Thalassospira sp. TSL5-1: one gene and its partner. The protein of the gene in region 1 interacts with the protein of each later gene in a pairwise test. Links are inferred from orthologs where the notes say so. Each region holds a gene or a part of one and is shown on either strand. Other genes may lie near its edges.

Region 1 (6,824 bases):
GGCAGGGCGGTTTAGGCCGCCCTGTTAAATTTGATCTGACCACGGGTTTCACCTGAAACCCCTCTCCACAAGGATTTGGTGCCTATGTTCAGTCCGTTCGAGCGTATGGTGGCGTTTCGCTATCTGCGCCCCCGTCGGCAGGAAGGCTTTGTTTCGGTCATCGCGATTTTTTCCCTCTTGGGTATCATGCTTGGCGTGGCGACGCTGATTATCGTGATGTCGGTCATGAATGGTTTTCGTGCCGAACTGCTTTCGCGTATTCTTGGGCTGAACGGGCATATATCGGTATATGCGCAAGGGCCGGACGGCCTTCCTGATTATGCCGAAATCGAAAAAAAAATCCGGGAAACGGGTAATGTCACTCTGGTCGACCCGATTGTTGAAGGCCAGGTTATGGCATCAAAAGGCGGCCGTGCCACCGGTGCGATTGTGCGGGGCATGGCCCCCGAAGACATCGCCAAGCGTAAAACGCTGGCCGACAACATCGTTTTTGGCAGCCTGAAGGACTTCAAAGGCGACGATTCAATTATCATGGGCGCGCGTCTTGCCATGAAACTTGGCATTGGCGTTGGTGACACGGTTAATCTGATTTCGCCCAAGGGCAAGGTTACCGCCTTTGGCTCTGTGCCACGCATGCGGTCCTATCACGTCGTCGCGCTGTTTGATATTGGCATGTATGAATATGATTCTGGTTTCATTTTTATGCCGCTGGAAGCAGCCCAAACCTATTTCCAGATGCCGGGTAAAATCTCGAATTTCGAGGTGGTGTTAAATGACCCGTCGCGGCTTTCTGGAACGATGAATGACCTGTTGCAAAATTTGCGGGGCGAGCAATTGCGTCTTGTGAATTGGCAACAGTCGAATGCCAATTTCTTTAATGCCTTGCAGGTCGAACGGAACGTTATGTTCCTGATCTTGACGCTGATTATTCTTGTTGCCGCCTTTAACATCATTTCCGGCATGGTGATGCTGGTCAAAGATAAAGGCCGCGACATTGCGATCTTGCGCACAATGGGGGCAACCCGTGGCTCTATCCTGCGGATTTTCTTTTTGGCAGGGGCGTCTATTGGTGTGTTGGGAACCCTGAGTGGTTTGGTCCTGGGGGTTGTTTTTTGCGAAAATATCGAAAGCATCCGCCAGTTCATCCAGAGCCTGACCGGGGCGGACCTGTTTAATGCAGAAATTTATTTCCTGTCGCAATTGCCTGCTGACCTGGATGTCAATGAAGTGGTGATGGTTTGCGTCATGTCGCTGACCCTGTCCTTCCTGGCCACGATTTATCCGGCATGGCGGGCGTCGCGCCTCGATCCGGTGGAGGCGCTGCGTTATGAGTGACCTTCAGAAAAAATCTGCAGCGCAGCGTCAGGTGAAACCGATGCTGAAACTGGAAAAAGTGGTTCGATCCTTTGCGCAAGGGGCTGAGCGGCTTGATGTTTTGAAGTCGGTTGACCTGACCATTAATGAAGGTGAAATCGTTGCGCTGGTCGGGCCGTCAGGGGCGGGGAAATCAACCCTGTTGCAGATTGCCGGCTTGCTTGAACGCCCTGATAGTGGATCTGTGTCGATTGGGGGAAAGCGCAGTACGGATTTGTCGGATCAGGCCCGCACACAAATGCGCCGCGATCATATTGGTTTTGTGTACCAGTATCATCACTTGTTGCCGGAATTTTCCGCGATCGAGAATGTGGTTATTCCGCAAATGATCGCGGGTCTTCATCGCAAAGATGCCGAAGCACGGGCGATGGAACTTCTGCAATGCCTGGGAATTGAAGCCCGCGCCCAGCATCGCCCCGCACGTCTTTCGGGCGGGGAGCAACAGCGCGTTGCCATCGCCCGGGCGCTTGCCAATGTTCCCGATGTTTTGTTTGCCGATGAACCAACCGGCAATTTGGACCCGCAAACGGCGGAAAATGTTTTTGGCATGCTGGTGTCATTGGTGCGTCAAACCGGGCTTGCGTCGCTGATTGCAACCCACAACCCTGAACTGGCCCGTCAGATGGACCGGATCATTACCTTGCGTGATGGTCATCTTGTCGAGCTGGAGCCGGAAACACTTTCATAATCGGTTTGCGGTTTTTATAATTATCTGGCTGGTGGGCGCCCTTGCGGCGCCCGTGGCTTTTTTGCTTTTGTTTAGGTGTCGAGGTCGCTGGCAATGGAAAACGGTTTTATCCACCTGCGTGTTCATACGAACTATTCACTCGCTGAAGGTGCCATAACGACCAAGGAACTGGTGAAGCTGTGCGCTGCGGACCAGCAGCCCGCTGCTGCCATGACCGACACCAACAATATGTTTGGCGCGCTTGACTTTGCCGGTGCGGCCAGTGGCTCCGGCGTGCAGCCTATTTTGGGTGTGCAGATCGGGATTGAACGCTTTGGGACCGAGGTGGTGCTGGGCAAGGCCGGGCGCGAACCTGACCCGGATGAACTGGTTTTACTCGCACAAAGCAAAACCGGCTATTTTAACCTGCTGAAAATAGTTTCCCGCGCCCATATGACAACAGAAGCAGGCAGCACGCCCAAGGCCCTGCTGGAACATCTTGCCGAGCATTGTGAGGATGTCATTTGCCTTACAGGCGGACCCTCCGGGCCGATTGCCCGTCTGCTGCGCGAGGAACAACAGCCTAAGGCAACAGATTGCCTTTTGCGCCTGAAAGAGATTTTTGGCGACCGGCTTTATATCGAACTCCAGCGACATGGACTGCCTTCGGAGGAGGCGATAGAGCCCGCCCTGATCGACATGGCCTACGAACATGACGTGCCGCTGGTTGCGACGAACGATTGTTATTTTCCGCGTGTGGATATGTATGAAGCCCACGATGTGTTTATTTGCATCGGGCAGGGGGCCGTTGTTGGCCAGGAAGATCGCTGGCGTTTGACGCCGGATCACCGCTTTAAAACGGCTGCCGAGATGCGCGAGCTGTTTGCCGACTTACCTGAGGCCTGCGACAATACCGTCATCATTGCCCAGCGTTGCGCCTGGCATGTGGAGAAAATTGACCCTATTCTGCCGCCATTTGACTGTGGGGAAGGCCGCACCGAGGTTGACGAATTGCGCCATCGGTCCTTTGATGGTTTGCAGGCCCGGCTTGACAAATACGTCTATAGTCCGGGCATGTCCGAGGAAGACAAAAAGAAAATTGCCGAGCCCTATAATGCCCGCCTTGAATACGAGTTGGGCATTATTGTTCAGATGGGCTTTCCCGGTTACTTCTTGATCGTTGCCGATTTTATTCAGTGGGCCAAGGAACATGATATTCCTGTCGGGCCTGGTCGTGGGTCCGGTGCCGGGTCGCTTGTGGCCTATGCACTGTTGATTACCGACCTTGATCCGCTTCGTTTTTCGTTGCTGTTTGAACGTTTCCTTAATCCGGAACGTGTCTCGATGCCTGACTTTGACGTCGATTTCTGTCAGGACCGGCGCGGCGAAGTGATTGAATATGTGCAGCACAAATATGGTTATGACCGTGTTGCCCAGATTATTACCTTCGGTAAATTGCAGGCAAAGGCCGCCGTGCGCGATGTGGGCCGTGTGCTGGGCATTCCGTATGGCTATGTCGATAAAATCTGTAAAATGATACCCGGCGATCCGGCTAAGCCGATTCCGCTAAAAGAAGCAATTGATATGGAACCGGACCTGCGCCGCATCGCGCGCGAGGACCCGGATATTGACCGCCTGCTGACCATTGCCATGCAAATTGAGGGGCTGTATCGAAATTCATCTACCCATGCGGCCGGTGTGGTGATTGGTGACCGTGACCTGGATGAACTGGTTCCGCTTTATCGTGATCCGCGTTCGGATATGCCCGTCACCCAGTTCAACATGAAGTTTGTTGAAAATGCTGGGTTGGTTAAGTTCGACTTTTTGGGCCTTAAAACCCTGACGGTGATTATCGAGGCCGTGAATTTGATGCGCCTGCGCGATGATGTGCCGCAGGATTTTGACATCAGTGCCATTCCGCTTGATGACCGGCAATCGTTCAAGCTTTTGTCGGCGGCGGAAACGGTTGGGGTGTTCCAGCTTGAATCCCAGGGTATGCAGGATGTGTTGCGCGGCCTGAAACCGGATACCCTGGAAGATATTATCGCTGTGGTGGCGCTGTATCGTCCCGGCCCGATGGATAATATTCCCTATTATATTGCACGTAAGCACGGGCGCGAAGAGCCTGACTACATGCACCCGATGCTCAAGCCGATCCTCGAAGAAACCTATGGCATCATGATCTATCAGGAACAGGTCATGCAGCTTGCCCAGATTATGTCTGGTTACTCGCTTGGCGGCGCAGATTTGTTGCGCCGTGCGATGGGTAAGAAAATTGCCGAGGAAATGGAAAAGCAGCGTTCGCTGTTTGTGGACGGGGCGGAAAAGAACAATGTCGATCGTCAGCAGGCATCGGACATTTTTGACCAGGTTGCCAAATTTGCGTCTTACGGCTTTAACAAGTCGCACGCGGCAGCTTACGCGCTTGTGGCCTATCAAACGGCTTATCTGAAGGCGAATTACCCGGTCGAATTTATGGCCGCGTTGATGACGCTGGATATGCACAACACAGACAAGCTGGCAATTTTCAAACAGGAAGTCGAACGCCTGAAAATTGAAATTTTGCCGCCCTGCGTCAATAAATCCGGCGTTGCCTTTACCGTGGAAAATCATGGTGGCGTGCGCAAAATTCGCTATGCACTGGCTGCGGTGCGCAATGTGGGTGACGCGGCGATGGAAAGCCTTGTTAATGCCCGTGAACAGCAGGGCGCGTTTAAGGACCTTACCGATTTTGCATCGCGTATTGATAGCCGGGCGCTGAATAAGCGTCTGCTGGAAAATCTGGTGCGGGCAGGGGCACTGGATTGCCTGCATGATAACCGCCGCGTCATGTTTGAAAATGTCGATAAAATCCTGGCCGTATCCCAGCGTGAAATGCAGGCCCGAAATAACGACCAGATCAGCATGTTTGGCGATGACAGCGGATTTGGCAAAGATACCATTCGTCTGCCTGACGGCCGCGACTGGGTGCCGATGGAAAAACTGACCGAAGAATTTTCGGCTATTGGTTTTTATCTGTCAGCCCATCCGCTTGATACCTTTGGCAAAAGTCTTCAGCGTATTGGTGTTGCCCCCTATGTCGAGCTTGAAGCCCGAATGCGGGCGCAAAATAAGGGGTCGATCAAACTTGCCGGGACATTGATCAATGCCCGCGAGATGATTTCCAAAAAGAACGGCAGCAAGTTTGCCTTTGTTATGCTTTCTGATGCTACGGGCAGTTTTGAAGTGGCCTTCTGGGCCGAAACCTGGGCTGCCTATAAGGAAATCATTAATTCGGGTCGTCCGATGCTGTTGCTGGTTTCAGCAGAAATACGGGAAGGTCAATTGCGCATTCAGGGCCAGCGGGTCGAGGATTTGGAGCAGGCCGTTGCCGGTGCGGCCGAAGGTATTCGCATTCGGCTGACCCGCCCGGAACCGATTACCGAAATTCGAGAATTGCTTGAAAAGTCGGGCAGAGGCCGAGGGCTTGTGAATATTTCATCGGTTTGTTCCGATGGTCGCATTGCGGAAGTCGAACTGGCTGACCATTTCAAGGTTGGTCCATCATTGATCGGTGCGGTCGGGTCGATTCCTGGTGTGGAATTTGCCGAAGAGATCTGACCGGCCTTTTATTGCGGTTTTTGTGGCCCTAAACGTGTAGTTAGGGCTTGCAATCTGCGGGGGGCGGCGCTAAAACCCGCCTCGAACATCACACGTGGGAGCGTGGCGATCCCTTTATGGTCGTCCATCCGGTGTTTTGCCAGGTGGCAAAATTCCTTCCCACGGAGGTATTAACCGGAAAACGGTAGGAAATTATCATGGCATTGCCAACCTTTACCATGCGTCAGCTCATGGAAGCCGGCGTTCACTTTGGTCACCACACCCGTCGCTGGAACCCGAAGATGAAACCGTTCATCTTTGGTGCACGTAACGACATTCATATCCTGAACCTGCAGGAAACCGTTCCGATGCTGCATCGTGCGATGCAGGCTGTTCGCGACGTGACCGCTGCTGGTGGCCGTGTTCTGTTTGTTGGCACCAAGCGCCAGGCTTCGCCGGTTATCGCCGAAGCTGCAAAGCGTTGCGGCCAGTATTATGTGAATCACCGTTGGCTCGGCGGTATGCTGACCAACTGGAACACCGTTTCGGGTTCGATTAAACGCCTGAAAGAACAGGACGAAATCCTGAATTCTGGCGCTGAAGGCCTGACCAAGAAAGAAATCCTGAACCTGACCCGTTCGCGTGACAAACTGGAACGCGCTCTGGGCGGCATTAAGGACATGGGTGGTCTGCCCGACATTATTATCGTGGTTGACACCAACAAAGAATCTCTCGCGATCCATGAAGCACGCAACCTGCATATCCCGGTTGTTGCTGTTCTGGACTCGAACTCGGACCCGCAAGACGTTCAGTATCCGGTTCCGGGCAATGACGACGCGATCCGCGCTATCCAGCTGTATTGTGACCTGTTTGTTGGTGCCGTTCTTGACGGTATCCAGGCCGAAATGACGGCTTCTGGTGCAGACCTCGGCGAAGCCGAAGAACTGCCGGCACAGGAAGCTGCTGCTACCGAAGCTGCCGATCAGGCTGCTTCCGCTTAAATTTCATTTTATACCCAGGGAAGCGGCGGCTATCATGCCGCCGTTTCTTTAGGTGTTATCCACTTGATCGCGTAATAGGGGCTTTAAAAATGGCTATTACCGCTGCTCTCGTGAAAGAGCTTCGCGAAACCACCGGCGCTGGCATGATGGACTGCAAAAAGGCGCTTTCCGAAACCGATGGCAACCTTGAAGCAGCCGTTGAC
Region 2 (5,622 bases), on another replicon or contig:
CGACCCTGAATGACCGCCGGGAGGAAAGTGAATGAACCGTCTTGTTTTGGCATCTGGCAGCAAGGCCCGCTTGATGATGCTGCAAAATGCCGGTGTTGATTGTGAAGCTGTTGCTTCGATGATTGATGAAGACGGTTACAAGCAGGCCATGAAGGCAGAGGGGGCATCGGCAATGGAAGCCGCCGAAACCCTGGCGGAAATGAAGGCCCTGCGCATGTATCGCCAGCGCCCGGATGCGATTGTGATTGCCGCCGACCAGATGCTGGAATGCAATGGAATCTGGTTTGACAAACCTCAGGACCGGGACCAGACCCGTGCGCAGCTTCTGGCGTTGCGGGGCAAGCGCCATCAACTTGTTTCAGCCGCCGTGATTTATAAGGAAGGATCACGGATTTGGGGCAAAATCGATACCGCCCATTTAACTATGCGCAATTTCAGTGATGACTGGCTGGAATGGTATCTTGACCAGGCGGGTGAGGAAATTTTCCATTGTGTGGGCGGGTATCAGCTTGAAGGGTTGGGCGCGCAGCTTTTTACCGAGGTCAAAGGGGACTATTTTACCGTCCTGGGTATGCCGCTTTTGCCCTTGATCGGTTTTTTGCGCGATCATGGTGTTCTTAAGGCCTGATTGTTGTTCTGTGTTTGCCCGACGGATTTATGATGGATTTTGATATTTCAAACAATATTCGCACTTTATCAGGAACGTCGCGTTTGGCTGGAGTGATGGGCTGGCCGGTTGCCCATTCCAAATCGCCGCGATTACAGGGATACTGGCTGGCAAAACATGGCATTGATGGCAGCTATATGCCCTTGCCGGTTGCGCCGGAAAATTTTGCATCTGCCGTTAAATCTTTGCGGGATTTGGGCTTTGCCGGGGTGAATGTGACCATTCCGCATAAGCAGGCGGTTTTTGACGTTTGTGATGAATTAAGTGTGCGGGCACAGCGGATTGGTGCGGTAAATACTGTCACATTCGCACCTGATGGCAAAATATTGGGCGATAATACAGACGGGTTTGGCTTTATCGAAAATTTGCGTCAATCCACACCGGAAATTGATTTTACCAGCAGTCCAGCCATGATTTTGGGGGCAGGTGGGGCCTGCCGGGCAATTATTGTGTCCTTGCTTGATGAAAACTGCCCGGAAATTCGCCTGCTTAACCGGACAAAAAGCCGTGCCCAGGCCCTGGCAGATGACGTAAATGATCCCCGCATTCAGGTTATTGATTGGAACCAGGCTCATCACTGTCTGGATGATGCGGCCTTATTGGTCAATACCACCAGTTTGGGTATGATCGGGCAACCGCCTCTGGAAATTGATCTTGCCGGTTTGGCTGCACAGGCAATTGTTACCGATATTGTGTATGCGCCGCTTAAAACCGGGCTGTTGGCCCAGGCAGAAGCACAGGGAAACCGGATTGTTGACGGGTTGGGTATGCTTTTGCATCAGGCCCGGCCGGGATTTCATCGCTGGTTTGGCGTTGATCCGGCAGTAACTTCTGAATTGCGCGATTTCGTATTGGCCAGTGCCCAAGAATAATGGGAATTTCACATATGGAAATTCTGGGTCTTACCGGTTCGATCGGTATGGGGAAATCAACGGCGGCGGGCATGTTTCGCTATCTTGGTGTGCCGGTTTATGATGCCGATGCAAATGCCCATCGGTTAACTACGCCGTCTGGCCCGGCCTTTGGGGATATTGCCGCGCGTTTTCCCGATGTTATTGTTGATGGTAAAATTGACCGACAATTGTTGGGGGCGCAGGTTTTTGGGCATCCGGCAGCGTTAAAAGACCTGGAGGGGATATTGCACCCCCTCATTCGGGCGGCGCGAAATGATTTTATCCGTCATTGCCAGCGTAATGGCTTCCCCCTGGTGGTTTTGGATATTCCTTTGCTGTTTGAAACCGACGGACAAAAACAGTGTGACCATGTTGCGGTGGTATCGGCCCCGGCCTTCATCCAAAAGCAGCGGGTGATGAAACGCCCCGGGATGACCCCGCAAAAATTTGCCGAAATTCTCAAAAAACAAACGCCCGATTGGGAAAAACGGCGCAAAGCCGATTTTATTATCCCGACCGGCCTTGGACGTGCGGTGACATTTCGGGCGATTCAGTCCATTATCCACCAATTGACACATCGGAAATAACGGAACTGCCATGCGTGAAATCGTTCTTGATACAGAAACCACCGGTCTTGACCCTTATGCCGATCATCGGCTGGTTGAAATTGGCTGTATCGAACTGGTCAATCACATGCCAACCGGAAACCAGTATCATCAATATATCAATCCGCAGCGGTCCATGCCCAAGGAAGCCTTTGATGTGCACGGGCTGGGCGATGAGTTTTTGGCCAAGCAGCCTGTTTTTGCCGAAGTTGTAGACGAGTTTCTTGAATTCATCGGCGATGATTCCAAACTTGTCATTCACAATGCCGCGTTTGATATGAAGTTTTTGAATGCGGAACTGGGCTGGTTAAACAAGCCGTTGATTGCCAATGATCGCGCGATTGATACGGTGCAAATGGCGCGTAAAAAATTTCCCGGATCACCCGTTAGCCTGGATGCTTTGTGCCGTCGTTTCAAAATCGACAATTCCAATCGTACCCTGCATGGCGCGCTGTTGGACTCTGATTTGCTGGCGATGGTTTATCTGGAACTTTTGGGCGGGCGTCAGCACGGCTTGGGGCTGGATTCCAGCCTGTCTGGTCAGTCTGAATTGGGTTCTGCTCATCAGATGGTCAAATCGGCAAAACCGTATCGCGAACCACGGCCCCATGCGGCAAAGCCCGAAGAAGTGGCACGCCATCAGGCTTATATTGCAGATAAAATAAAAGATGCTGTCTGGTTAAAATAGCGCGCATCATTTCGGGGGGAAGGGTGTTGATCGGTCGGAAAAAACCGCGGTTTTTGGGCCTTGAAACAGGCTTGGGTACTGGCATCATATGGATGTGCCTGTTTGTTTTTTCTGGGCAGGGGCAGGCAGAACAACAATTTGCAACATTGCCAGAAACCTCCTTACCAGAACAGTCCCCTCCTTATATTCTGCATCAAAGTTTTCCCCGTGATGCGAAAGAAGGGCGTCCGGAACAGTTGTTTTTTGACGCAATGGCCCGGAAACTGTTTGAGGATGCCGGGCTTTCCTTTATCGAGCAGCCGCAACAACCCTGGAAGCGGGCTTATCAGGAAACAATATATGGTCCGCGACATGTTATTTATCCGACAACCCGTACGGAAGAACGTGAAGACAAACTGAAATGGGTTGGCCCCATCAGTCGCACCTTCTGGAATTTGTATAGCCGTAAAAATTCGGTTTGGGCGGGGCGCAAGATTGCCGATATTTTTAAGTCCGCCCGGATCGGGGTAACCCTTGGATCGGCCCGCGAACATTATTTGCGCAAACGTGGTGCGAAAAACGTTGTTGCGGTTGCCCGGGATGATCAGCTTTTTGCCATGTTGAACGCCAACCGGATTGATGTGTTGGCAATGGGGTTCGCATCAATCGATTTTTTGACCAATGACCTGAAACAACCCGATATCGATATTGGCCTACTGACAAGCTATCGTGTTTGTTATTTGTATTTTGCTCTGAGCAAGGACAGCCCGAATACCGACGTGATGGATTTGCAAAACAGTCTGGAACGATTTTATCAAGATGGACGTTTCCTGGCGATGCGTCGCAAATTTGACCTGAATGCGGACCCGGAAAACTATTTTATCAAGGCTATTACAGACCCGAAAAATCGCAATGTCGGCTGCAAAGATATTGATTAGAGTATATTGGCTATATCTATATTGTATTTTTAGAGATTTATGTGGATTTAGGCATTACAGTTCGGCATCCATTATCCCTGCGTTTTGCATTCTGTTGAGCGATTTTCGGTCATTTCTGCCTGCCTTTCATCAAGGGCTGGACCACAGAATGTAAAATTGGTAATACCAATTAGATATTTTTGGCAAAAGAGCAGACAGATCCCGCACATCATGCCTGCCAATGTGCCTATCAGAGAGGGAATCGGAATGTCTTTTGCGCCATCATCGGCATCTTCTGCATCGTCACCATCATCCAAACCCCGGGTCGGTTTGTTTGTGACCTGTCTGGTTGACATGTTTCGCCCGACTGTCGGCTTTTCAGCGGTTAAGTTGCTCGAAGAAGCAGGCTGCGTTGTCGATGTGCCGATGGAGCAGGTGTGTTGTGGTCAGCCAGCCTTTAATTCCGGCGATCTGGAATCGGCGCGCAAGGTGGCAAGGCCCCTGATTGCAATGTTTGAAAACCACGATTACGTGGTTGCCCCCAGTGGCTCCTGTGCGGGCATGATGATCAAGCATTTTCCCGAACTGTTTGCCAATGACCCGGAACTGGCCGAACCGGTCAGGGCGCTGGCAGGGAAAACCTGGGAACTGGTTTCGTTTTTAACCGATGTCATGAAACTTGACGGCGTTGCCGCCGCCTTTGAGGGCAGCATTACCTATCATGACAGTTGTTCGGGTTTGCGGGAGCTGAAGGTCAAGGAACAGCCACGCAAATTGCTGCGTACTGTTAAGGGACTTGAGATTAAGGAATTGCAGGAACCCGAAACCTGCTGCGGGTTTGGTGGAACATTCTGTGTCAAATACCCGGAAATTTCCGGCAAAATGGTTGGCGATAAAACCACGGATATTAAAAACAGCGGTGCCGACATGCTGGTGGCGGGCGATATGGGGTGCCTTTTGAATATGGCAGGCAAGCTGCGCCGCGAGGGATCGGACATGGAAGTGCGCCATGTTGCCGAGGTCCTGGCCGATATGACAATGGCTGCCCCGGGCATTGCCGGTTCGGAGAAGGGCTAAGTCATGGAACAGTCAACCTCGCCGAAATTCAAGCAAAATGCCCATCACGCCTTGCAGGATGCCAGCCTGCAACGGGCCCTTGGCCGCCTTAAAACCGGTTTTAAGGATAAGCGCACGGCCGCTATTGCCAATATGCCGGAATTTGAAAAACTTCGCGATACTGCGCGTGATATCAAAAATCATACCCTGGCCAATCTGGACCATTATCTGACGGCCTTTGAAGCCAATGTTATCGCCAATGGTGGGCATGTGCACTGGTGTGCCGATGCCGAGGAAGCCCGGCAAACGGTTTTGAAAATTTGCCAGGATAAAAAGGCCAAATCGGTGCTGAAGGGCAAATCGATGATTTCGGAAGAAATCGGCCTGAATGCCTTTTTGGAAAAGCAGGATTTGAAGGTCGTTGAAACCGATCTTGGCGAATATATCATTCAATTGCGCAAAGAACCGCCCAGCCACATTATTGCCCCGGCAATTCATGTTCACAAGGAACAGGTGGCCGACAGTTTCCGTGAAACCCACAAGGGGCGCGATATTAACCGCCCGCTGGATGAACCGCGTGATCTGCTTGATGAAGCCCGCGAAGTCATGCGCGAGCATTTCTTTGCCGCCGATGTCGGTATTACCGGCGCCAATTTCCTGATTGCGGAAACGGGAACCTCGGTGATTGTGACCAATGAAGGCAATGGCGATCTGACCCAGACCCTCTCGAAGGTGCATATTGCCATTGCCAGCCTGGAAAAAGTGGTGCCAACGCTGGAGGATGCCTCCAGCATTTTGCGGGTTCTGGCGCGGTCGG

The links. Proteins that work in one complex are often made in the same cells at the same time.
Region 2: the proteins of dnaE (region 1) and dnaQ interact in binary tests that used the Escherichia coli proteins (3 or more experiments, as listed by UniProt). The link is inferred for Thalassospira sp. TSL5-1 from one-to-one orthologs.

The regions. Positions count from the first base shown.
Region 1 is NZ_KV880637.1:1,838,252-1,845,075, reverse strand. What follows is about bases 1,809-5,841. They hold dnaE (DNA polymerase III subunit alpha), read left to right. Parts: upstream 1,809-2,155; coding sequence 2,156-5,641; downstream 5,642-5,841. Other genes in these bases: rpsB (30S ribosomal protein S2), read left to right, coding at 5,839-5,841; LF95_RS08725 (ABC transporter ATP-binding protein), read left to right, coding at 1,809-2,062. Also shown: LF95_RS08730 (lipoprotein-releasing ABC transporter permease subunit), read left to right, coding at 85-1,335; more of LF95_RS08725, read left to right, coding at 1,328-1,808; more of rpsB, read left to right, coding at 5,842-6,621; tsf (translation elongation factor Ts), read left to right, coding at 6,711-6,824. UniProt on the Escherichia coli protein: DNA polymerase III is a complex, multichain enzyme responsible for most of the replicative synthesis in bacteria. This DNA polymerase also exhibits 3' to 5' exonuclease activity. The alpha chain is the DNA polymerase catalytic subunit.
Region 2 is NZ_KV880638.1:172,725-178,346, forward strand. The notes cover bases 1,175-4,005. They hold dnaQ (DNA polymerase III subunit epsilon), read left to right. Parts: upstream 1,175-2,157; coding sequence 2,158-2,853; downstream 2,854-4,005. Other genes in these bases: LF95_RS10335 (shikimate dehydrogenase), read left to right, coding at 1,175-1,539; coaE (dephospho-CoA kinase), read left to right, coding at 1,554-2,147; LF95_RS10350 (substrate-binding periplasmic protein), read left to right, coding at 3,090-3,770. Outside these bases: LF95_RS10325 (pyruvate, water dikinase regulatory protein), read left to right, coding at 1-35; LF95_RS10330 (Maf family protein), read left to right, coding at 32-628; more of LF95_RS10335, read left to right, coding at 661-1,174; LF95_RS10355 ((Fe-S)-binding protein), read left to right, coding at 4,017-4,826; LF95_RS10360 (LutB/LldF family L-lactate oxidation iron-sulfur protein), read left to right, coding at 4,830-5,622. UniProt on the Escherichia coli protein: DNA polymerase III is a complex, multichain enzyme responsible for most of the replicative synthesis in bacteria. The epsilon subunit contain the editing function and is a proofreading 3'-5' exonuclease.